3 regions of the Solidesulfovibrio sp. C21 genome follow, and region 2 is predicted to be linked to each of the others. Evidence: riboswitches for the same ligand, from Rfam matches in the RefSeq annotation. Region 2 holds a riboswitch; each other region holds the start of a gene.

Region 1 (2,192 bases), on a different contig from region 2:
GGTTTTGGAGACGCTACTCTCCCACCTCGACTTAGCGTCCCTGTGCCTTGGCCTGCCCACCCTGGCCAATGGGTTTATCGACATCGATATGAAGACCATCGTTCGCGACTCCGGGTTGGAGCAGCGCCGTTGCGAACGCGCCATCAGGCAGATCAGAGAGGCCAGCCGGCTTCATGGCGGTGACTCAGCCGAGGGGCCTGAGCGACGAAGGCCGGTACTTCGGCTGCCGGGCCATCCGCGTTATCACTACAGCCTTTTTTGAATGGCTGGGATTGGGACCGATGCTGCGGCGGGAACGGGCTTATATTTCGAGCCGGTGTTCGACTATGAGCAGGTGCTGGTCGTCGGGCCGAACCACCCCTTGCGCGCAGCGAGCCATATTGAGCCGGAACAGCTTGCAGTGGAAATCTTGATCACCTACCCGGTCCACATTGATCGGCTCGATATTTATTCCCGATTCCTCACGCCTGCCGGCATCATCCCCAAACAGCACAAGCGGATTGAAACCACTGAGATCATGCTCCAAATGGTGGCCAGCGGCCGGGGCGTGGCCGCCTTGCCGCGTTGGCTGGTCGAAGAGAATGCCGGCAAATTTGCCGTGTTCCCGGTGCGCTTGGGAGCGCAAGGCATAGACAAGAAAATATTCCTCGGTATTCGCGAGGCAGACGTCGACATCGATTACCTGAGGGCCTTTGTGGATTTGGCGCGTGCGTATCGTGATCGATAGACCCTCGGTAGTGTGTTCCTGATTGGCTACGAAGGTTACACGCTCCTATACTCTTGGCAGCGCTGGTGCCCGTCCCCTCGGGAGAGGGCGCAAGAGGGAATCCGGCTTGACAATATCTGTATGAGCCGGGCAACTACTCTGCATTATTGAACTCGCAGGTCCGCATCCGCGATGCGGCTAAATGGGAAGTCCGGTGAAAAACCGGCGCTGGCCCGCAACCGTGAAAGGGGACGAAAACCGCACTCAGCCACTGTCCGCGCAAAAGGCGCGGATGGGAAGGCGCGGTGAGTAGGACGATCCTTGAGCCGGGAGACCAGCCTGCGAGAAGTCATGGCGGGCTTCGAGGCAGAGCCGACCCATGGGCAACATCTCATCTGATTGGTGGGATGTCGTGTCTGTGTTTCCTCGAGCCCTCCTCTTCTTTCACGAAGCAGGAGGTTTTTTTATGCGTTGCGCACTGGCTGCGCTGGCTGTTGTCATGGTCTTGCCCTGTCTGGCCCTGGCGGCTGAGAACCAGGAAGAAACGTTCGACCTTCCCGAAATGCTCGTCACGGCCACGGCTACCCCGGCTCCGGCCAGCGAGGTCCCCGTCCATGTCGAGATGCTCAGCCGGGATACAATCAACCAGCTTGGCGTGGACACCTTGGGCGAACTGATCGCCCAGAAATCGCCGGGCACAACCATTCAGTACCCAGGCGCTTACACGAGTTTTCGCCTGCGAGGGTTCGACACCTATGTTTCGCCAGGGGCGAACATGGATGCCAAGACCCTGGTGCTGGTGGACGGCAACCCCTTCGGCTCGGGCAATCTTGCGCTGATTCCCCTGGATAACGTGGAACGCGTGGAGATCATGCGCGGTCCCGGATCGGTCCTGTACGGGGCTTCGGCCATGGGCGGCGTCATCAACATCATCACCAAGCGGGGCAACGGCCCCCCCTCCGGTTCCGCCGAAGCGGAATACGGCAACTTCAATCGGTTTCAGCCCAGAGCTTCTTTGCAGGGCGGAAGCCCGGACGGCAGACTGGGCTTTTCCCTGGCCGGCCGGGTGACCACCGTGGAACAGTACGACGCCGGCGGCGGCTGGCAGTACCGCAATACCGATTACCATGACGGTGCCGCGTCGGGAACCGCGACCCTGACCCCGGTGGAAAATCACACCTTCCACATCTTCGGGAATTATTTCAACGCCTGGGACGTGGGCGATCCCGGCCCCACCTATGCGCCCACCCCCACGGCCAGAATCCAGGACGCCATGAAGAACTTCGCCGCCATCTACAACGGAGCCACCCCGTTGCATGATGTGGAGTGGCGAGTGGCAACCTGGGTCAACCAGCACGACTACGCTGATACCGATACGCCCTATTACCAAAAAAGCGCCTTCGTAACGAATCAAGCGGGTGTGGATGGACGCGTCACCGTCCCCACCTTTTCAGTGGGGCGTTTCACCCTTGGCGGGCAATACCGG
Region 2 (2,192 bases):
ACTTTCAAAGGGGATATGGGGGGAGGCACCGGAGGCATCGCGGAAGAGTTGCGTATGGGGCGGCCGCCCCGCGCGGAAAGGGGTCCCCGGGAAGAGAGCGGGTGGGCCCGGACCGGCGGGAAGGCGTCTGGAAAAATGCCAAAACGGCGGGAAGCCGGAGCCGCCCGCCGTGAAAAAATCTGACTCACCAGGAGCCGGTACTACCAGTCCTGGTCCTCGGGTTTGGCTTCCTGCTGCGCCTTGATGACCCGAAGGGCGATGAACACGGAAATAAAGCCGAACAGCACGATGAGACCGGAGAAATCGAATGTCACGGTGAACCTCCCCCAAACGGATGTATTTCGTGAAATAAATCTTTAGCCCCAAAGGGACGCGATGTCCAGATACCCCTGCCGGCCTCGCCCGGTTCCGGCCCTTCTGGCCCTGCTCACAGCGCTTGCCCTGTACGCCGCCACAGCCATGGCCGGCGTCATCACCGTCAAGGACAACACCTACAGTCTCGACGGCGGCAGACCCGTCACCGGGGCCTGGGAAGTGGCCGAAAAAATCGCCGTAGGCAAGGACGTGGCCATCGTGGTCATGGAGGAAAAGGCCAACCCGACCACCATCCAGATCATGCTCCAGCTCCTGGAAAGCCTCCATGTCCCCACGCTGCTCACCAAGCGGGCCGACTACAAGCCCCTGGTCGACCGGGGCGTCATCAAGCCCACCCAAACCCCCGCCTATCCTTGACAGCCGCACCCGCCCCCGGTACTGCGCGGAAACGATCCGGGCGCCCGCATGGGCTCAATAGGGAATCCCGTTTGATTCGGGAGCGGTCCCGCCGCCGTAAGTCCCCCACAGTCGGCTTCCTCGCGCGCCACTGGGAAAACATTCCCGGGAAGGCCGGAGCCGATGGGACAAGCCGGAAGACCTGCCCGGTCGATCACAGGCCAACCCGCCGGCAACGAGGGCTTTTGCCGGCCGGGCGTAAGGACCGGGGCGTCAACCCGTAGCGCGGGGACTACCCGTTACCCTTTTTTATCAAGAGCCCTCCATGCCCATGGAGGTTTTCCCATGCTCCGTTTTCCGCGAGCGCTTTTCGCATTATGGTTGTGTCTGGCCATGGCCGCGCCGGCCCTGGCCGGTCATGAGGCCAAGAAGGAACCCAAAAGGGCCATTGTCGTGGCCGCCTTCGGCACCAGCGTTCCCGAAGCCGCGCCGGCCATCCAGAAAATGGTCGACCGCGTCAAGGCCGCCTATCCCGGCGTGCCCGTTTCGCTTTGCTACACTGCCTCCATGATCCGCCACAAACTGGCCAGGGAAGGCAAGGCCGTGCCGCCTGCGCCGGCCGAAGCCCTGGCCGTGCTGCCCGACAAGGGTGTCACCGACGTGGCCCTTTTCTCCCTGCAAACCATTCCCGGCCACGAGTACGACGACCTCGTGCGTCTGGCCGAGGCCTTCTCCGGCCTGCCCAAGGGGCTGACCCACGTGTCCGTCAGCGCCCCGCTGCTTTTCGCCAAGGAGGATTTCCCGCGCGTGGCCAAGGCGCTGCTCGCTTCGGCTCCCAAGGACCGCAAGCCCGGCGAGGCGCTCGTCTTCGTCGGCCACGGCACCGACCACCCGGCCAACATGGCCTACCCGGCCCTGCAATACACCCTGTGGCAGCTCGACCCCAACGCCTTCGTGACCACGGTCGAGGGTACGCCGAGCTTCGAGAATCTTATCGCGGAGCTCAAAAAGCGCGGCATCAAAAAGGCCTGGCTCATGCCCATGTTCGCCGTGGCCGGGGACCATGCCCATAACGACATGGCCGGCAAGGAAAAGGATTCCCTGGCCTCGCAGCTCGCCGCCGCCGGCATCGCCGCAACGCCCCAGATGCAGGGCAACGGCGACCGTGACGCCGTGGCCGCCATCTGGATGGACCACCTGAAAAAGACCGTGGACGCCCTGCCCGGAAAATAATGCCCCGAAACCGCTTACAAGGCGCGGGAGTGCGCGCCCTGCTCCCGGCCCTGGCCGGGCTGGCCGCCCTGGCGACGGCCTGCCTGGCCGGGGCCTATCCGGCCGGTCCGGGCCAGGTGGCCGCCGTCCTCGGCCGGGCCATGGGCCTGCCCGTGGCCGCCCCGGCCGATCCGGCGCTGACGGCCGTGGTGCTCGACCTGCGCCTGTGGCGGGGGGTGCTGGCCTACGGCGTGGGCGCGGCCCTGGCC
Region 3 (2,192 bases), on a different contig from region 2:
ATGGGAAAGGTGAAGACCCGTCCCTTGGCGTCGCCGGCGGTCATGACGTCGATGTAGGCCCGGTTGATCATGTCCATTTCGGCCTGGAGCTCGCCGTAGGTGAACTCCAGCTCCTCGCCGCCGATGCGCGGATGCTGGCCGGCCAGGTCGTCCGGGCAGTTCCAGTCGAAGGTCAGGTTGGTGAAGGGGGTCTGGGTGCCCCAGCGCGACGGCACGTTCAGGTTGTAGATCAGCTCCTGGATGGACTGGCGCACCTCGGCGTAATCGAGCCTGTCCTTGCGCACGAACGGGGCCATGTAGGTGTCGAAGGAGGAAAAGGCCTGGGCCCCGGCCCATTCGTTTTGCAGCGTACCGAGAAAATTGACGATCTGGCCGACGGCGCTGGAAAGATGGCGCGGCGGGTCGGCTTCCACCTTGTCCGGCACGCCGTTTAAGCCTTCTTCCAGCAGCGTGCGCAGCGACCAGCCGGCGCAATAGCCGGCCAGCATGTCCAGGTCATGGATGTGGAGGTCGCCTTCGCGGTGAGCGGCGCCCACTTCCGGCGGATAGACGTGGTTGAGCCAATAGTTGGCCACCACCTTGCCAGAGACGTTCAAAATGAGCCCGCCGAGGGAATAGCCCTGGTTGGCGTTGGCGGCCACGCGCCAGTCCTGGCGGTCGAGGTATTCGTTGATGGAGGCGGCCACGTCCACCACGGTCTTTTTGTCGTGGCGCAGCTTAGCCCGTTGTTCGCGGTAGACCGAGTAGGCGCGCATGGTGCGGAAGTGGTTGGCCGAAATCAGGGCCTGCTCCACCACGTCCTGGATGCGTTCGATGTCCGGGATCTGGCCGGTGAAGCGGTGGGACAGCACTTTGACGGCCTGGGCCGTGAGCAGCCGGGCCTCGGCGTCCTCGAACTCGCCCGTGACCGCGCCGGCCCGGCGGATGGCGGAGAAAATCTTCTCGCCGTCAAAAGGAACGACCTTGCCATCGCGCTTTTTGATGCGCATGGGCACGGCCACGGCGACACGTTCCGGCGCAGCGGACGCTACGGATTCCGGCAAGGTGTCGAAAGATAGATCGGAACTGGTCATCGGTTCCAGCATGGCATTCCCTGCGATATCGCGTTCCCACTACGCGATATCGAGACGGAACCGAGGAGAGACGCGCGGCCGCGACGCCACCCCATGCGCCGCGAGGCCGGTCGCCCTCCCTCGAGGCTCCCTGGCGGTTCGTCCGCGAACAGGCTTCGCGGACGGGCGCTGGCAGGTCTTCGGACTTGCGAACGTGACGGCCGGCAGACCGGGTGCCTACTGTCCGCCGCTTCCCAGGCCGGGGAGCCCAGTGCTTGGTGGCGGAGGTCGTTTTCGCTTACCGCTGCGGGGCAGTCCCGGAGTCTCACCGGGTTCTCTTTTGCAGCCCGTCCCGGGGAGGACGGACGCCAGCGCAGCCATGGTATAGGGGGGAGCGGCCGGGAGAGTCAATCGGCCTCAGAGGGGCGGGGGCGGCCGCTATCGGGCTTCGGTCGGCCGCCCCCGGCGCTTCCGGGCGATTTGAAAAAAAAATCCGTCGTCGGCGCGGCGTCACTCAGTGATCGTGGGTGTGGGGCACGTGCTCGTGGTCCGGGTGGACATGGTCGTGAGGGCCGTGCTCGCCGGTATGCTGGTGTTCGTGCGCGCCTTCCCCCGCGCCGTGCTCGTGGGGGTGCTTGTGCTCGTGTTCATGTTCATGGGTATGGACATGGACATGCTTGTGGGTGTGCTTGCCGATGCCGGGATGCTCGTGTTCATGCTCGTGTTCGTGGGTGTGCTCATGAGTATGGTCATGGTGGTGTTCGTGGTCGCCTTGCATGATGGCTGCCTCCTTTTGTTATTCCATGAACCATTTCGCCGTCCCCGCCTAGACGGCATGTTTTTTTCCTCCCTCGCACAAGGCGTTCCCATTCTCCGGGGGCGACGTTCTCCCCGGATAAGAAAACCGGATGCGTACGCTTTTCAAGGAGGCAAATGCCCGGGGAAGCCACGGGCCGCGACCTTTCCGCCCCTGCGTATGCACCGTCCCGCCGGCGCGGGCCGGATCACCCCTCCCGGCCGTCCCAGCGGTGGAAGAGGTCGTGGGGGATGGCGAACTGGTCCAGGATCTTGCCCACGGTCTGGTCCACGATGTCCATGATGGTGCGGGGGCCGTGGTAGAACGAGGGGGCCGGGGGCAGG

What was found. A riboswitch is a leader RNA that binds a small molecule or an ion and turns the genes downstream of it on or off. The one in region 2 is predicted to bind cobalamin.
Region 1: another riboswitch for cobalamin. It lies ahead of ACMZ6R_RS04710 (TonB-dependent receptor plug domain-containing protein); the one in region 2 lies ahead of ACMZ6R_RS05450 (sirohydrochlorin cobaltochelatase).
Region 3: another riboswitch for cobalamin. It lies ahead of ACMZ6R_RS17025 (ribonucleoside triphosphate reductase); the one in region 2 lies ahead of ACMZ6R_RS05450 (sirohydrochlorin cobaltochelatase).

The regions. Positions count from the first base shown of each region.
Region 1 is NZ_JBLODY010000008.1:84,158-86,349, reverse strand. It holds gene ACMZ6R_RS04720 (hypothetical protein) at 1-262, shown strand, start outside; gene ACMZ6R_RS04715 (LysR substrate-binding domain-containing protein) at 263-727, shown strand; cobalamin riboswitch at 867-1,064, shown strand; gene ACMZ6R_RS04710 (TonB-dependent receptor plug domain-containing protein) at 1,173-2,192, shown strand, end outside.
Region 2 is NZ_JBLODY010000010.1:61,892-64,083, forward strand. It holds gene ACMZ6R_RS05445 (hypothetical protein) at 376-732, shown strand; cobalamin riboswitch at 754-936, shown strand; gene ACMZ6R_RS05450 (sirohydrochlorin cobaltochelatase) at 1,057-1,944, shown strand; gene ACMZ6R_RS05455 (FecCD family ABC transporter permease) at 1,944-2,192, shown strand, end outside.
Region 3 is NZ_JBLODY010000075.1:14,850-17,041, reverse strand. It holds gene ACMZ6R_RS17025 (ribonucleoside triphosphate reductase) at 1-1,085, opposite strand, end outside; cobalamin riboswitch at 1,226-1,440, opposite strand; gene ACMZ6R_RS17020 (hypothetical protein) at 1,567-1,830, opposite strand; gene ACMZ6R_RS17015 (UbiX family flavin prenyltransferase) at 2,057-2,192, opposite strand, start outside.